4 regions of the Aquabacterium sp. A08 genome follow, and region 3 is predicted to be linked to each of the others. Evidence: predicted binding sites of a transcription regulator. Region 3 holds the regulator's gene; each other region holds the start of a gene.
What was found. The regulator sigma-54, encoded in region 3, starts transcription at its own class of promoters, with help from an activator protein. The targets are predictions, from matches to a motif close to TGGCANGNAANCTGCTTT.
Positions count from the first base shown of each region.

Region 1 (3,649 bases), on a different contig from region 3:
GGGTTGGACAGCGAGCCGTTGTGCACCAGGCAGAAGTCCTCGCCGGCGGTGAAGGGGTGGGCGCGGTCGGGCGTGACGGCCGATTCGGTGGCCATGCGGGTGTGGCCCACCAGGTGGCTGCCGGTGAGCGCGCCGAAGTCGTAGCGCTGCGCCACCTCGGCCGGGGTGCCGATGTCCTTGTACAGCTCGATGCCGCGGCCGGTGGACAGCAGGTGCAGCTTGGCGTCCTGCGCTTGCACAAAGGCCTGGACCGGTTCGGCCGGGCCGTCAAAAGTGAACACGGCGTGGTTGCCCTTGGCCACGACGTGGGCGTGCACGCCCAGGGCCGCGTTCAGGGCATCGGCCAGGCCTATCCAGTCGTAGGCGGCGCCGGCTTCGGTCAGGCCCGAATAGACGCTGATCTTGCGCTGGCCTTCCGGCAAGGGCTGGCCGAACACGGCCATGCCGGCCGAGTCCGGGCCGCGCTCGGTCATGCCGATCAGCATCGGCACCATCAATTCGCCCAGGCGGCTGTACAGCGCCGGCTTTTTCAACAACAAACCCACAATTCCACACATGGTTGCTTCCTTCAGAAAAATTCCAGGTATTGCTTGACTTCCCACTCGGAGACGTGGCGCATGTACTCGATCCACTCCATGCGCTTGTGTTTGAGGAACTCGCCCGTGACCGGCCCAAGCGCCTCGCGGATGACGGTGTCGGCCTCCAGCGCGTCGAGCGCGGCGTTCAGGTTCTGCGGCAGCAGGCCGATGCCGGCTTCGGCCAGTTGCGCCTCGCTCCACTCGTACAGGTTGACGTTGCGCGGCACGCCCGGGTCCATGCCCTTGGCGATGCCGTCCATGCCCGCGGCGATGACGGCGGCCGTGGCCAGGTAGGGGTTGCAGGCGCCGTCGGGCAGGCGCAGTTCCAGCCGGCCCTTGGGGATGCGCACCATGGTCGAGCGGTTGTTGTCGCCGTAGCTGATGTAGGCCGGGGCCCAGGTGGCGCCGGTCAGCGAACGGCCCACCACCAGGCGCTTGTAGGAGTTGACGGTGGGTGCGCACAGGGCGGTCAGTGCCGGTGCGTGGTGCAGCAGGCCGGCCATGAACTGGTAGGCCATGGGCGAGAGTTCCAGCCCGTTCGGGTCGGCCTTGTCCTGGAACAGGTTGCGCTGGCCGTCGCCGATGGACAGGTGCATGTGCATGCCGTTGCCCGGCCGGTTGGCGAAGGGCTTGGGCATGAAGGAGCAGATCAGGCCGAGTTCGTTGGCGATCTCGCTGGCGGCCATCTTGAAGAAGACGAAGTGGTCGCAGGAGGTCAGGCAGTCGGCGTAGGTGTAGTTCAGTTCGAACTGGCCGTTGGCGTCCTCGTGGTCGATCTGGTAGACGTCGATGCCGGTGGCGCGCATGGCGTCGGAGAGCTTTTCCAGAAACACCCGGGTACGCGACAGGCCCTTGTAGTCGTAGCAGGGCTTGGCCAGGGTGTCGCTGGCGTCGTGGGGCACGATGCTGCCGTCGGCGTGGCGGCGCAGCAGCGAGAACTCGGGTTCCAGGCCGGTGAACATGGTCAGGCCCTGTTCGGCCAGGCGCGCCACTTGCTTTTTCAGCACCACGCGGCTGTCGTAGGCCCAGGGCTCGCCCTCGACGTGGCCTTCGCAGACGATGCGCGCCAGCCCGGGTTGCCAGGGCACCAGCGAAACGGTGGACAGGTCGCCCACGGCCATGAAGTCGGGGCCGTGTGGCTCGATGCCCACGCCGCAGATGGCAAAGCCGGCGAAGCCCGCGCCATCGGTCATGACGGTGTTCAAATGGTCCACCGGCACCGACTTGGCCTTGGCCACGCCGTGGATGTCCACGAACTGGGCCAGCACATAGGCCACGCCCTGGGATTTGAGGTAGCTTTGGGCGTCTTCCACGCGCTCAAAGCGCTTGGGGGGCACCAGGGCCCCCGGGTCGAAGGGGTTGGCGAAAGGGGTGGCAAGTGTGTTCAAGGCTGAGCTCCTGTGTGAGGCATGGGGGCGGCGAACGATCGGGGGACCAGGTGTCGGCATTGGTGCATGACCGCTGTCGATGTTTCTTGTAATGCAACATTTGTGCCTGATGTGAATATTTCGTGGGTGCCGAGCGCCTACACTTTTTGGAACGACCGTCAAGGAGAGGCCGATGAACAAAACCGCTGAAAAACCCGCCGTTTCGCTGGAGGAAGCGGTCGGTTCCGCCATCAAGGAACTGCGCCAGCGCCACGGGCTGACGATCGCGCAGGTGTCGGAGCAGGCCAGCATCAGCCGGGGCATGCTGTCCAAGATCGAGAACGGCCAGACCTCGGCCGGCATGGACACCTTGGCGCGCATCGCGCGCGCGCTCGGGGTGTCCATGTCCATGCTGTTCAGCAAGTACGACGTGTCGGTCAACACCGCCCAGCACATCAAAAAGGGCGCGGGCATGGAAGTGGTGCGCCGCGGCACCAAAAGCGGGCACACCTACCAGCTGCTGGCCTACGACCAGGGCCCGATCAAGTTGTTCGAGCCCTTTCTGATCACCATGGACGACGATTCGGAGCACTACCCCACCTTCCAGCACCCGGGCACGGAGCTGCTGTACATGCTGGAGGGCCAGCTGGAGTACCGCTGTGGCCACGACACCTACCTGCTGGAGCCGGGCGATGCGCTGACGTTTCAGGGGGAGGTGGCGCACGGGCCGGAAAAGCTGGTGAAGTGCCCGATCAAGTTCCTGTCCTTCATCGTCTACCCGCGCAGCGCGGAATGAAGCCAGGGCACCGAGGGGCCCGGCGCCTCAGCGCAGGGCGGTGACGAGCAGCAGGCCGTCGGGCCCGGTGGGGAAGAGTCGGGTGGGGGCGAGCGGGCCGTGCAGGTGCAGGACTTCGCCGGTGCCCAGGGTCAGCGACCCGGTGTCGGCCCCGTGGGTCTGGAAGTGGCCGCGCAGCACCAGCGCCAGCACGTCGGGCGCTTGGGGCAGTGCCACCGTGTCGCCCTCGGCGATGAGCAGGTCGGCCTGGGCCCGGCCACGGCGCACCATCACGTTCCAGAGCTGGGTGGGCACGCGCGGGGCGTCGCAGGCCAGTGCCAGTTCGCCCGGGAACTGGGCGTAGGCGCCAGGGCCTTCAAAGTGCCAGGCCTGGCCTTCGCCCGCCAGCCGCAGGCCGGCGCCGCAGACCATGACCGCGGTGCGGTCCAGGCCGTCGAACACGGAAAACGGCCCGGCGGCGCCGATGTCGGCCACGCTGACGCGCCAGCACAAGGTGTCCTGCTCGCTGTGGCTGGCCACGGTGCGGGTCCAGCCCGCGCCGTTGCGCCAGGGTTCGCGCGGCAGGTCCTCGATGGCAAAACGCCGCCAGGGGGCGGGGCCCACGCTCATGCGGCCCCCGTGGGGGCAGCCGGCAGGCCGGCGGTCAGGGCCGGCAGCGCCTCGAACAGGTCGCCCACCAGGCCCAGGTCGGCCACCGAGAAGATGGGCGCGTCCGGGTCTTTGTTCACGGCGACGATGACGCCCGCGTCCTTGATGCCGGCCAGGTGCTGGATCGCCCCGGAGATGCCGAAGGCCAGGTAGACGTCGGGCGCCACGGTCTTGCCGGTCTGGCCGATCTGGATGGCGTTGGGGGCGAAGCCGGCGTCCACCGCCGCGCGCGAGGCGCCGACCGCGCCGCCCAGGTGGTC
Region 1 covers NZ_JAAQQT010000594.1:55,784-59,432, forward strand. Annotated here, with positions in the region: gene HA630_RS08355 (class II glutamine amidotransferase) at 1-557, opposite strand, end outside; gene glnT (type III glutamate--ammonia ligase) at 569-1,915, opposite strand; gene HA630_RS08365 (XRE family transcriptional regulator) at 2,139-2,741, shown strand; gene HA630_RS08370 (HutD family protein) at 2,769-3,350, opposite strand; gene HA630_RS08375 (electron transfer flavoprotein subunit alpha/FixB family protein) at 3,347-3,649, opposite strand, start outside.
Region 1: glnT (type III glutamate--ammonia ligase) is a predicted target of sigma-54. The motif match lies at 2,057-2,074, and genes of this name have one in related genera.

Region 2 (3,649 bases), on a different contig from region 3:
GGGCTGGCGCAACTGGCCGTCCCAGGCGCGGAACGACAGGCGCGGGCCCTTGGCGCCGTCCACGAACACCTGGCCGGCGCGCAGCTGGCGGGCCTGTTCGGCCAGGGGGGCTTTGGCGTGCTCGCTCAGCAGCGCGGCCACCGCCTTCACGGCCACCCAGGCGGCCCAGTCCTGGCCGGTCATGGGCCGCGCGGCGCTGCGCTGGAAGCGGCGGTTCACCTGCGGGCCGCCGTTGCGCTCCCATTGCGGGTGCCAGGCCAGCGGCACCAGGCCGTTGGCACCGACCACCGGGCGCGGCTGCTGGGTCGCGTAGGGCAGGGTGCGGGCGAATTCGCCGTCGGCGTCCATCACCGCCACCACGTCGTGGCCGCGGTCGTTGGTCAGCAGGCGCGGGTTGGCCAGGTCCCGCTCGCGCGGATCGCCCGAGAGCTTGAACGGTTTGGTCGCCGTCACCTTGACGCCGTAGCGCTTGGCCGCGCGCTGCCACGACTGGCCCATGGCCACGTCGTCCGGGTCCGGGCCCTGCAGCACCAGGGCGTTGCGCCAGTTGCGCGCGGCCAGGTACTGGGCCAGCGCGTCTTGCAGCATGTGCTGGCTGGGGTAGGTGTGGAACAGGGTGGCCCCACACTGCGCCCCGCGCAGACCGTCGGCACTGGCGCTGGCGTTGAACAGCAGGGCGGCCCCGCCGGCGGCCTTGGCCGCCTGCACGGTCTGGGCTTCGGGCAGGTCCAACACCCAGTAGGCCACCATGTCGGCCTTGAGCTGCTGCAGCACCCGGGGCAGGTCGTCGGCGTTGCGGGCGGTGGCCTCGCGCACCTTCAGCTGCAGGTCGGCGGCGCGCAGGCCCACCTCGGCGTCGCTGGCGCCCAACTGGGCGGCGGCCAGCAGCGTGCCGCCGGGGTGGCCGGGGTAGCGGCGCTCCAGCCGGCGCGGCAGGTGGCGGGGGTCGTCGTCGAGCGACACCACCGCCACCGTGTGGGTGCTCACCGCCAGAGCGGGCGCGACGGCACCGGCCAGCAGCGCCGCCCCCACGCCCCAGGCGCCCCAATGCAAGCGGCGGGGCGTGCGCGTCATTTCAGCACCAGCGGGGTGTGCGGCACGCGGCCGGCGGCCACGGTGCGCACGGCCTTGGCCTGTTGCGTGTCCACCAGGGTCATGTCGTCCGACAGGCCGTTGGTCACGTACAGGGTGCGTTCGTCCGGGCTCAGGCCCAGGCCCCAGGCGCGCTTGCCGGCCAGCACGGTGCGCCGCACCTGCTTGGTCGCCACGTCCACCTCGGCCACGTGGTTGGCCTTGCCCAGGCTGACCCAGGCGGTCTTGCCATCGCGCGTCATCACCACGCCCACCGGGGTGATGTCGGGCTGGCGCAGGCCCTGGATGTTGAAGGCCACCGTGGCCTTGACCTGGTGGGTGGCGGTGTCGAGCACGCTGACGTTGGCGCTGAGTTCGTTCGTCACCCACAGCTCCTTGCCGTCGGGCGACAGGGCGAAGCGGCGTGGCCGGTTGCCGACCTTGATGTCCTTGACCACCTTCTTGCCCGTCAGGTCCACCAGGTGGACCAGGTTGGCCTCTTCGGACGTGACGTAGGCGAACTTGCCGTCCTTGGTGACCAGAATGCCCTCCGGTTCGCCGCCGGTTTTCACCTGGAACAGCGGCTTTTTGCTGGCCAGGTCGTAGGCGGCCATCACGTTTTCGTCCTCAATGGACACGTAGGCCACCTTGCCGTCCGGGCTCAGGTCGAAAATTTCGGGGCTGTCGCCCAGCGGCACGGTGTCCACCATTTTGCCGCTGGCCAGGTCCACCACCCCCAGCTGGTTGCTGTCGCCGCAGCACACGTACAGCTTGGTCTGGTCGCGGCTGGCCATCAGGTGGCGCGGGCGCTGGCACACGTCGATGGTGCCGGTCTGTTTGCCGGCGGCATCGAACACGACGATTTTGTTGTCTTTTTCGCTGGACACGTACACCGACTGCGCTTGTGCCGTGGACCAGCCGGCGCCCAGCAGGGCGGCCAGGGCCAGGCCCAACGCGGTGGCGCGCAGGGCACGCGGGCGGGCAGGGGTGCGGGGGGGTGTCAAAGTCATTCGTGGTCTCCTGTGTTCTGGCATCGCCGTGTGCGAGTGTCACACGGTGCAGAGTTTCTAGCAATTTCAGTGCCTGAAAAACGGGCGCGGTATTTGCTTGCAGGTGTTGCACACGCGGCGACACGACCGCGACCCACGGAGACTGCCTTGCCCATCGATTCTTCGGCCCCGACCCGGCGCGCCTGGTTGCGCGGCGCCAGCGCCACCGGCCTGGCCGCCGCGCTGCCGCGGTGGGCCAGTGCCAACCCCCCTTCACCCTCTGCACCCTGGCCGCAACGGCCCATCCAGCTCATCGTGCCCTGGCCCCCCGGCGGCGGCACCGACCTGACGGTGCGCGTCCTGGCCGAAGAGGCCGCCGCCCGCCTGGGCCAGCCGGTGGTGGTCATCAACCGCCCGGGGGCGGCCGGCACGCTGGTGGCGCCCTTGCTCAAAGCGGCGGCGCCGGACGGCCACACCATCGGGCAGTTGCCCGTCACCGTGCTGCGCTTCGCCCTCATGAACCCGGTGCCCTGGGACCCCTTGACCGACCTGGCCCCCATTCTGCAGGTCTCCAGCACCACCTTTGGCCTTCTGGTCGCGGCCGACAGCCCCTGGCGCCACGTCGCCGACCTGCTGGCCTGGGCGCGCGCCCACCCCGGCCAGCTCACCCTGGGGTCCACCGGCGTGGGCTCCACCCCGCACCTGGCCATGGAGACTTTGCTGAAGGCCCAGGGCATCGCCTACACCCACGTGCCCTACAAAGGCACCGCCGACCAGATGCTCGCTTTGGTGTCCGGCACCATCATGGCGGGCATGAACTCCACCGGCTTTGCCCCTTGGGTGGAGCAGGGCAAGCTGCGCCTGCTGGCCGTGTTCGCCGAACACCGCATGCCGCGCTGGCCGCAGGTGCCCACCATGCGCGAACTGGGCTTTGAGCCGGCGGTGTACCACTCTCCCTGGGGGCTGGCGGCGCCGGCCGGCACCCCCCATGCCATACTGAACGCCCTGCACGACGCCTTCAAGCACGCCATGTTCACCCCCCGCCACCTGGCCGAACTGGCCCGCTACGACCAAGACCCCGCCTACCTGGGTCCCGCCGCCTACCAGGCCGCCCTGCGCGACGCACAGGCCCACGAACGCCGCCTGTTGCAAGGCATGAAACTGCTGGCCGCGCCCGCCACCGCGCCATGACGAATCTGCCCGACCCCGCCTTCGACCACCGTCCCACCGTGTTACAGGCGCAAGGCCTGGCCAAGGCCTACGGTGGCAAACCCGCCCTGCGCGGGGTGGACCTGTGCCTGCACGCCGGCGAACTGGTGGCCCTGCTCGGGCCCAACGGCGCCGGCAAAAGCACCCTCATGCAACTGCTGACCGGCCTGTTCGTGCCCGACGCCGGCCAGATCCAGGTGCTGGGCCACGACCTGCGCCGCGACGCGCCCCGCGCCCTGGCCGGGCTGGGCGTGGTGTTCCAGCAAATGGCGCTGGACCTGGACCTGTCGGTGCGCGCCAACCTGCTGTTCCACACCGATCTGCACGGCCTGCCCCGGGCCGTGGCGCAGGAGCGCATCGCGCAGGGGCTGGCGGCCTTG
Region 2 covers NZ_JAAQQT010000705.1:13,142-16,790, reverse strand. Annotated here, with positions in the region: gene HA630_RS22525 (branched-chain amino acid ABC transporter substrate-binding protein) at 1-1,074, opposite strand, end outside; gene HA630_RS21635 (PQQ-dependent catabolism-associated beta-propeller protein) at 1,071-2,081, opposite strand; gene HA630_RS21630 (tripartite tricarboxylate transporter substrate binding protein) at 2,229-3,251, shown strand; gene HA630_RS21625 (ABC transporter ATP-binding protein) at 3,248-3,649, shown strand, end outside.
Region 2: HA630_RS21635 (PQQ-dependent catabolism-associated beta-propeller protein) is a predicted target of sigma-54. The motif match lies at 2,139-2,156, and genes of this name have one in related genera.

Region 3 (3,649 bases):
ACAGCGGCACCCGGCGCGATTCCTTGAAGCGCATCTGGCTGGGCAGCTTCAGGTCGGGGGTGAGCAGCCAGGCCGACCAGCCGGCGTAGTGTTTTTTCCAGTGCGTGGCCAGTTGGGCGAAGAAGTCGGTGTTCTCGCCGCCCTCGGCGAACTGGGCGGTTTCGCGGGCGCGGGTGGCCGCGCGCTGGCCGGCCACGCCGGCGGCGGCGATGCGCTCGCCATAGGGCGGGTTGAGCAGCATCACCCCCGGCGTGGGGCTGGGCGGCAGGCGCTGCAGGGCGTCGCCGCCGCGCAGTTCCAGCGCGGCCATGACGCCGGCGCGCTCGGCGTTGCGGCGCGCGAAGTCCACCATGCGGAAGGCGACGTCGCTGCCGAAGATGAAGGGCGCGGTGCCGGGCGGCAGCGGCCGCTCGGCGGCTTGCGCTTCCTGTTTGAGCGCCTGCCAGACGTGGGGCTGGTGCGGCAGCAGTTTCTCGAAGGCGAAGCGGCGCAGCCGGCCGGGCGCCAGGTTGAGCGCCACCTGCGCGGCCTCGATCAGCACCGTGCCGCTGCCGCAGCAGGGGTCGTACAGCGGCACCGGGCGGCCTTGTTCGTCCCAGCCGGTCCAGCCGGTGGCGGCGATCATGGCGGCGGCCAGGGTTTCCTTCAGCGGCGCGTCGCCCTTGTCCTCGCGCCAGCCGCGCTTGAACAGCGGTTCGCCCGAGGTGTCGATGTACACCGACACGTCCTCGTGCGTCAGGTGGGCGAACACGCGCACGTCGGGCCGGGCGGTGTCCACGCTGGGGCGCTCGCCGCGTTTGTCGCGCAGTCGGTCGCAAATCGCGTCTTTGACGCGCAGCGCGGCGAAGTTCAGGCTTTTCAGCGGGCTGTGCTGGGCGGTGATCTCGACCTTGAGGGTGCGCTGCGGGGTGAACCAGATTTCCCAGGCCACGCCGGCGGCGGCGCCGTACACGTCTTGTTCGCTGCGGTAGGGCTGGCGCGCCAGGCGCACCAGCACGCGCTGGGCCAGGCGGCTGTGCAGGTTGAGCTGCTGCGCCTGGCGCCAGCTGCCGGCGAGTTCCACGCCGGCGCGGCCGACGCGCAACTCGCCCGCGGGCACGCCGGTGATGCGTTGCACCTCGTCGGCCAGGTAGGTTTCCACGCCGGCGGCGCAGGGCAGGAACAGGGTGAGGGCGTTCATGGCGAACTTTCGGGTCGGTGGGGGCGCGTCGGCGGGGCGGCGCGCCCGGGGGTCACAGGGCCTTGCGCAGGTTGGCCGGCGCGATGCGCAGCGACTCGCGGTACTTGGCCACGGTGCGGCGCGCGCACTCGATGCCTTGTTCCTTGAGCATGTCGGAAATCTGGTTGTCGCTCAGCGGCTTTTTGGCGTCCTCGCCGGCCACGAACTGCTTGATCAGCGCGCGCACCGCGGTGCTCGACGCGTTGCCGCCGGTTTCGGTGCCCAGCGCCGAGCCGAAGAAGTACTTCAGCTCGAAGGTGCCGAAGGGCGTGGCCATGTACTTGGCGGTGGTCACGCGGCTGATGGTGGATTCGTGCAGCCCGAGTTCGTCGGCGATCTCGCGCAGCACCAGCGGGCGCATGGCCAGTTCGCCGTGCAAAAAGAAGCTGCGCTGGCGTTCGACGATGGCGCTGGCCACGCGCAGGATGGTGTCGAAGCGCTGCTGGATGTTCTTGATGAACCAGCGCGCCTCCTGCAGCCGCTGCTGCATGCCCTGGGCGCTGTCGCCCTTGTGGCCGCGCATGGCGTTGGCGTAGACGTCCTGCACGCGCAGGCGCGGCATCACCTCGGGGTTGAGCTGCACCTTGAAGCCGCGGCCTTGGGGCGTGACGATGACGTCGGGCACCACCACGTTGCGCTCCACGTTGGCAAAACGCCGGCCGGGTTTGGGTTCGAGCCGGGCGATCAGCGCGAGCGCGGCCTTGACCACCTCGTCCGTGCAGCCGCACAGGGTGGCCAGGCGCTTGACGTCGCGCTTGGCCATCAGCTCCAGCGGCTGTTCGCAGAGGGCCAGGGCGGCGCGGGCCTCGGGGCTGTTGCGCAGCTCCAGGATTTGCAGCGTCAGGCATTCGGCCAGGTGGCGCGCGCCCACGCCGGCCGGCTCCATGTGCTGCAGCCAGTGCAGCACGGTGTGCAGCAGCTGTTGCAGTTCTTCGGCGCGGGCCAGCCGTTCGTCGCCGTACAGGGCGCGGCCGCGGGCCTGTTCTTCCTGCGCCAGGATGGCCTCGGCCAGTTCGGGCAGGGGGTCGGCCAGGTAGCCGTCGTCGTTGAGCGACTCGATCAGGAAGTACAGCGCGGCGCGCTCGTCGTCGTTCAGGCGCAGCGCCAGGGCCTGCTGGTGCAGGTGGGCGGCCAGGCTGACGTGTTCGCTGGCCAGGTCGGCGGCGCTGGCGGTGTCGTCGTCGGCCGCGCCGTTGCGCGGCGGGGCGTCGCCGCCCCATTCGCTGTCGTCGGCGCGCAGCTCCACGGTGCCGTCGCCGTCCCAGCTATGTTCGACCGGGGCGCTGTCCTCGCCGCCGCCTTCCGCGGCTGGGCTGGTGTCGTTGCCGTCGCCGGGGGCGTCGGCGCTGCGTTCGCGCGGGGCGGGGGCGGCAGGCTCGGTGGCCCACTCGCTCACCTGGTCGCCCAGGCTCACCGGCGCGTCGGCCTGGTCCAGGCCAAAGTCCTCGCGCTCGGCGGCTTCCTGTTCGCGCTCCAGGAACGGGTTCTCGTCGAGCATCTGCTCGACCTCCTGCGCCATTTCGAGCGTGCTCAGCTGCAGCAGCCGGATCGACTGTTGCAGCTGTGGCGTCAGCGCCAGGTGCTGCGAAACGCGGAGGGACAGGCCTTGCTTCATGCGCCCGGCCTCACATGCGGAAGTGCTCGCCGAGGTAAACCCGGCGCACGTCGGCGTTCTCCACGATCTCGGCCGGGGTGCCCTGGGCCAGCACCCGCCCGTCGCTGATGATGAAGGCGTGGTCGCAGATGCCCAGCGTTTCGCGCACGTTGTGGTCGGTGATGAGCACGCCGATGCCGCGCGACTTTAGGAAGCCGATGATGCGCTGGATCTCGATGACGGCGATCGGGTCGATGCCGGCGAAGGGTTCGTCCAGCAGCACGAAGCGCGGGTTGGTGGCCAGCGCCCGGGCGATTTCCACCCGGCGCCGTTCGCCGCCCGACAGGGCCGGCGCCGGCGAGTGGCGCAGGTGCTGCACGTGCAGGTCTTCCAGCAGGCCGGTCAGGCGCTGCTCGATCTCGGCCTTGGGCAACGGGCGGCCAGCGGCGTCGGTCTGCAGCTCCAGCACGGCGCGCACGTTCTGCTCCACCGTCAGCTTGCGGAAGATGGAGGCCTCCTGCGGCAGGTAGCCCAGGCCCATGCGCGCGCGGCGGTGGATGGGCAGGCCCTGGATGGACTGGCCGTCGAGGGAAATGTCGCCCGCGTCGACGCGCACCAGGCCGACGATCATGTAGAACGAGGTGGTTTTGCCGGCGCCGTTGGGGCCGAGCAGGCCGACCACCTCGCCGCTGTGCACGGTGAGCGAGACGTCTTTGACCACCGGACGGCGGCCATAGCTTTTCTGCAGCCCGCGCACCTGCAGCTGGCTGGCGGGGGCGGCGGCCCCGGTCACGGGCGGGACTCCAGGCGCGGGCTGGGTTGCAGTCGGGGGGGCG
Region 3 covers NZ_JAAQQT010000692.1:42,450-46,098, forward strand. Annotated here, with positions in the region: gene HA630_RS19785 (class I SAM-dependent RNA methyltransferase) at 1-1,180, opposite strand, end outside; gene rpoN (RNA polymerase factor sigma-54) at 1,233-2,834, opposite strand; gene lptB (LPS export ABC transporter ATP-binding protein) at 2,845-3,606, opposite strand; gene lptA (lipopolysaccharide transport periplasmic protein LptA) at 3,603-3,649, opposite strand, start outside.

Region 4 (3,649 bases), on a different contig from region 3:
TGGTTGCCCGAGGCCGTGGGGCCACACCCGTGGACGCTGGGGCCGAGCGAGGCCCGGGTGACGCTGGGGGACGGCGGCCTGCACCTGCGCTGGGCGGTGCTGCCGCCCCGGGTCATCGCCCTGATGCGCATGCCCCGGCTGGAGGTGCGCTTCGACTTTCACGGCCTGACGGCCGAGGCGCGCTTCACCTTCATGAAGCGCTTCGACCTCTACATGCAGCGCGGCGGGGGCTGAGCCCCGCCGGATGACTCAGGGGGCGACCATGGTCAGGCCGTGTTCGCGGAACATGGCCAGCAGCTCGCCCTTGTCGCGCAGGCGCTGCAACGCGGCCTCCAGCGCCAGGGCCAGGGCCTTGTGCTCGCTTTTGACCGCCATGCCGATCGGCCAGCCGTTGTCGGCCAGGCCGGGCAGGCCCAGCTCGGTCAGGCCGTAGGGCGTGCGGTCCACCCGCGCGGCAAACATCGCCGCTTCGGCCTGGGCCCGGGTCACGTAGGCGGCGGTCACCTCGCCCTGGAGCACGGCTTGCGCCGCCTCGGTGCCGCTGGGGTAAATGCGCACTTGGTCGCGCAGCATGCCGCCGCGGTAGCCCATGAGGATGCTGGCCGCACCGCTGCCGCGCTCGGCGCCCAGGGTCTGGTTGTGCAGGTCGTCGCCGCTGCGGATGCCCGACAGCCGGTCGAGCCGGTGGAACACCGTCAGCACCTCGCGCGCGTAGGGGGCGAAGATCAGCGTCTGGCGGTTTTGCGCCATCAGGTACTTGTCCACCGGCACGTGCAGCATCACGTCGGCCGGGCCGTAGCCCAGGTAGTGCCCGCGCCAGACCATGTTGCGCAGGTCGTCGTTCATCTTCTCGCCCGCGTCGAAGGGCAGCAGGCTGAGCTGCAGGTTGAGTTCGCGCGCCAGGCCGCGCGCCAGGCTCACGTCCAGGCCTTGCACGTCGTTGCCGGGGCCGCCGGAGTAGGGGGCGTTGTCCTTGTAAACGGCCACCTTCAGGGTGCCGCTGGCGCGGACCTTGTCCAGGTCCTGCAGTTCGGTGGCGTGGGCCGGCAGCCAGCCGGTGGCCAGGGCCGCGGGCACGGCAGCCAGCAGGCGGCGGCGCGACAGGGCGGTGTGAGGGGGCGCGTCGAACAGGGGGGGGCGGGTCATGCGTGTCTCCTTTGTCGTTGTGGCAATGCGCGGGCGCCTGTGGTGGCGCCCAGGGGCCTGAAGCCCCGGGGGGTCATTCGTTGGTGCGGCGGGTTTCCAGGTAGGTCCGGATGGCCCAGATCGCTTCCTGGCTCAGTGTGCCTTCAAACGGGGGCATGTAGACGCGGCCGTCGCGGGTGCGGCCCCGGCGCACGGTGGCCATGTAGAAGTCGTCCATTTCCTTGAAGCAGGCGTCCTTCTTGGCGGCGTCGGCCAGGTCGGTGCAATCGGCGTCGAACTTGCGCAGGTCCGGCGCGATGCCACCCGAGATCGCCTCCAGCCCGTGGCAGCGGGCGCAGTTCTGGTTGTAGGCCGAGGTGCCGATGCGCAGCGCCTCTTTCTGCGCGGGGCCGCTGCTGTAGGGGTTGCTTTCCAGCCACTTGGGGCCCAGTTGCGGCAGGCTGCTGGTGTCCACGGCTTGGGGCACGACGTCGCCGTGGGCCCACACCCCGCTGGCGGCCAGGGCCAGGGTCAGTGCGGTGGCGGCGCGGCGCAGGGCGGGGCGGAAGGTGCGTGTGGTTTGCATGGTCGGAGGTCTCCTGGTTTGGTATGGCCAGGGACACGGCAATATGCGTGCCACCGCCGCCGACCCCTGGGCACCGGCCGCTTTGCGCCCGGCAGTGTCACGCCGGTGCTCCGGCAGGCAACGCGATGTTGCAATGTGGAACACTTTGGGGCCGCCGGGCACGGTGTCGGTGGGGGTGGGTGTACCAGGCGGGGGCAATTGCGCGAAATCGAGGGTTTTCCTGCACTGGCGAAGTCTTTGCATGGCTTGTTCGCCCACACGAACAAAACGACAATATGACGCATGTAAACGACACCAACGAACCGCCACGTGGCGGGGCCACAGCCCCCGATGGCGGATTCGATGCAGCAGTGGCCGGCGACTGGGGGTGGTTGCCCGGGCCCACAGGAGACGATCACATGCCTTCGACGCAGTCCCAGATGCTGGCCGACCCCGGTCCGGGTGGGGTGGCGTACCTGCCCAGCAACCCGAAACACCAGGCGGTGATAGGCGAAGCCCACCTGCGCAGCCGCGGTTTCGGGCTGGACACGACCGACCGCCCCGACTTCAGCGGACTGCCCAAGACCGCTTTTCACGAGGCGCTGGAGGCCAACCGCTTTTTGTACCAGCACGCCGCGCCGGTGATGGAGACCCTGTACGAGCAGATCGCCAACACCCACAGCATGGTGGCGCTGACCGATAGCAGCGGGCTGATCCTGCATTCGCTGGGCGACAGCGACTTTCTGGAGAAGGCCGCCCAGGTGGCGCTGATGCCGGGGGTGGACTGGTCGGAAAAGAGCAAAGGCACCAACGCAGTGGGCACCGCGCTGGCCGAAGAGCAACCCATCGTCGTCCACGGGCGCGACCACTACCTGTTCGCCAACCAGTTCCTGGCCTGTTCCTGCACGCCCATTTTCGATCCGCACGGCAAGGTGGTGGGGGCGCTGGACGTGACCGGCGACGAGCGCAGCTACCACCACCACACCATGGCGCTGGTGCGCATGTCGGCGCAGATGATCGAGAACCAGATGTTCGGCAACGTGTTCCCCGACGCGGTGCGCATCCATTTCCACTCGCGGCCCGAGTTCCTGGGCACCCTGGTCGAAGGCATCGTGGTGTTCAGCCAGGACGGCCGTTTTCTGTCGGCCAACCGCAGCGCGCAGTTCCAGCTGGGGCATTCGGTCAACAGCCTGCGGGCGCACACCTTTTCCTCGTTGTTCGGCCAAGCGATCTCGCAGTTTTTCGACCGCCTGCGCGGCTCCGCCGGCAAACCGGTGTTGCTGTGCCTGCACAATGGCGTGTCGGTGTGGTGCCAGGCGCGCCTGCGCCAGGTGAACCAGTGGCTGATGCCCGCCATGCCCGCGGTGGCGGCCCCGCCGGTGTCCGAGGTGGAAGAGGTGCGCGGCACCCCGCGGCGCTGGGAAAAGCCTGGCGTGGTCGGGGCGGCGACGTCTGTGCCCTCGACCCCGGTGGGCCGGCTGGCGGCCCGCGCCGGACTGTCGGGCCTGCACTACTTGGACACCGGCGACCCCCAGGTGTCGGCCGTGCTGCGCAAGCTGCAGCTGGTGCAGGGGCGCGACATCCCGATCATGATCCTGGGCGAAACCGGCACTGGCAAAGACATCCTGGCCCAGGCCATCCACAACGACAGCGAACGCGCGGAGCGGCCGTTCGTGTCGGTGAACTGCGCCTCGATCCCGGAAACCCTGATCGAGTCGGAGCTGTTCGGCTACGAGGAGGGCGCCTTCACCGGCGCCCGGCGCAAGGGCTCGCTGGGCAAGATCCAGCAGGCCAACGGCGGCACGCTGTTCCTCGACGAAATCGGCGACATGCCGACCCAGTTGCAGGCGCGGCTGCTGCGCGTGCTGCAGGAGCGCCGCGTCAACCCGCTCGGCTCCAACAAGGAGTACGAGGTCGACCTGACCATCATCTGCGCCACGAACCGCAACCTCAAAGAAC
Region 4 covers NZ_JAAQQT010000584.1:25,171-28,819, reverse strand. Annotated here, with positions in the region: partial or broken gene HA630_RS07560 (hypothetical protein) at 1-234, shown strand, start outside; gene HA630_RS07555 (ABC transporter substrate-binding protein) at 250-1,146, opposite strand; gene pedF (cytochrome c-550 PedF) at 1,220-1,711, opposite strand; gene HA630_RS07545 (sigma-54-dependent Fis family transcriptional regulator) at 2,131-3,649, shown strand, end outside.
Region 4: pedF (cytochrome c-550 PedF) is a predicted target of sigma-54. The motif match lies at 1,747-1,764, and genes of this name have one in related genera.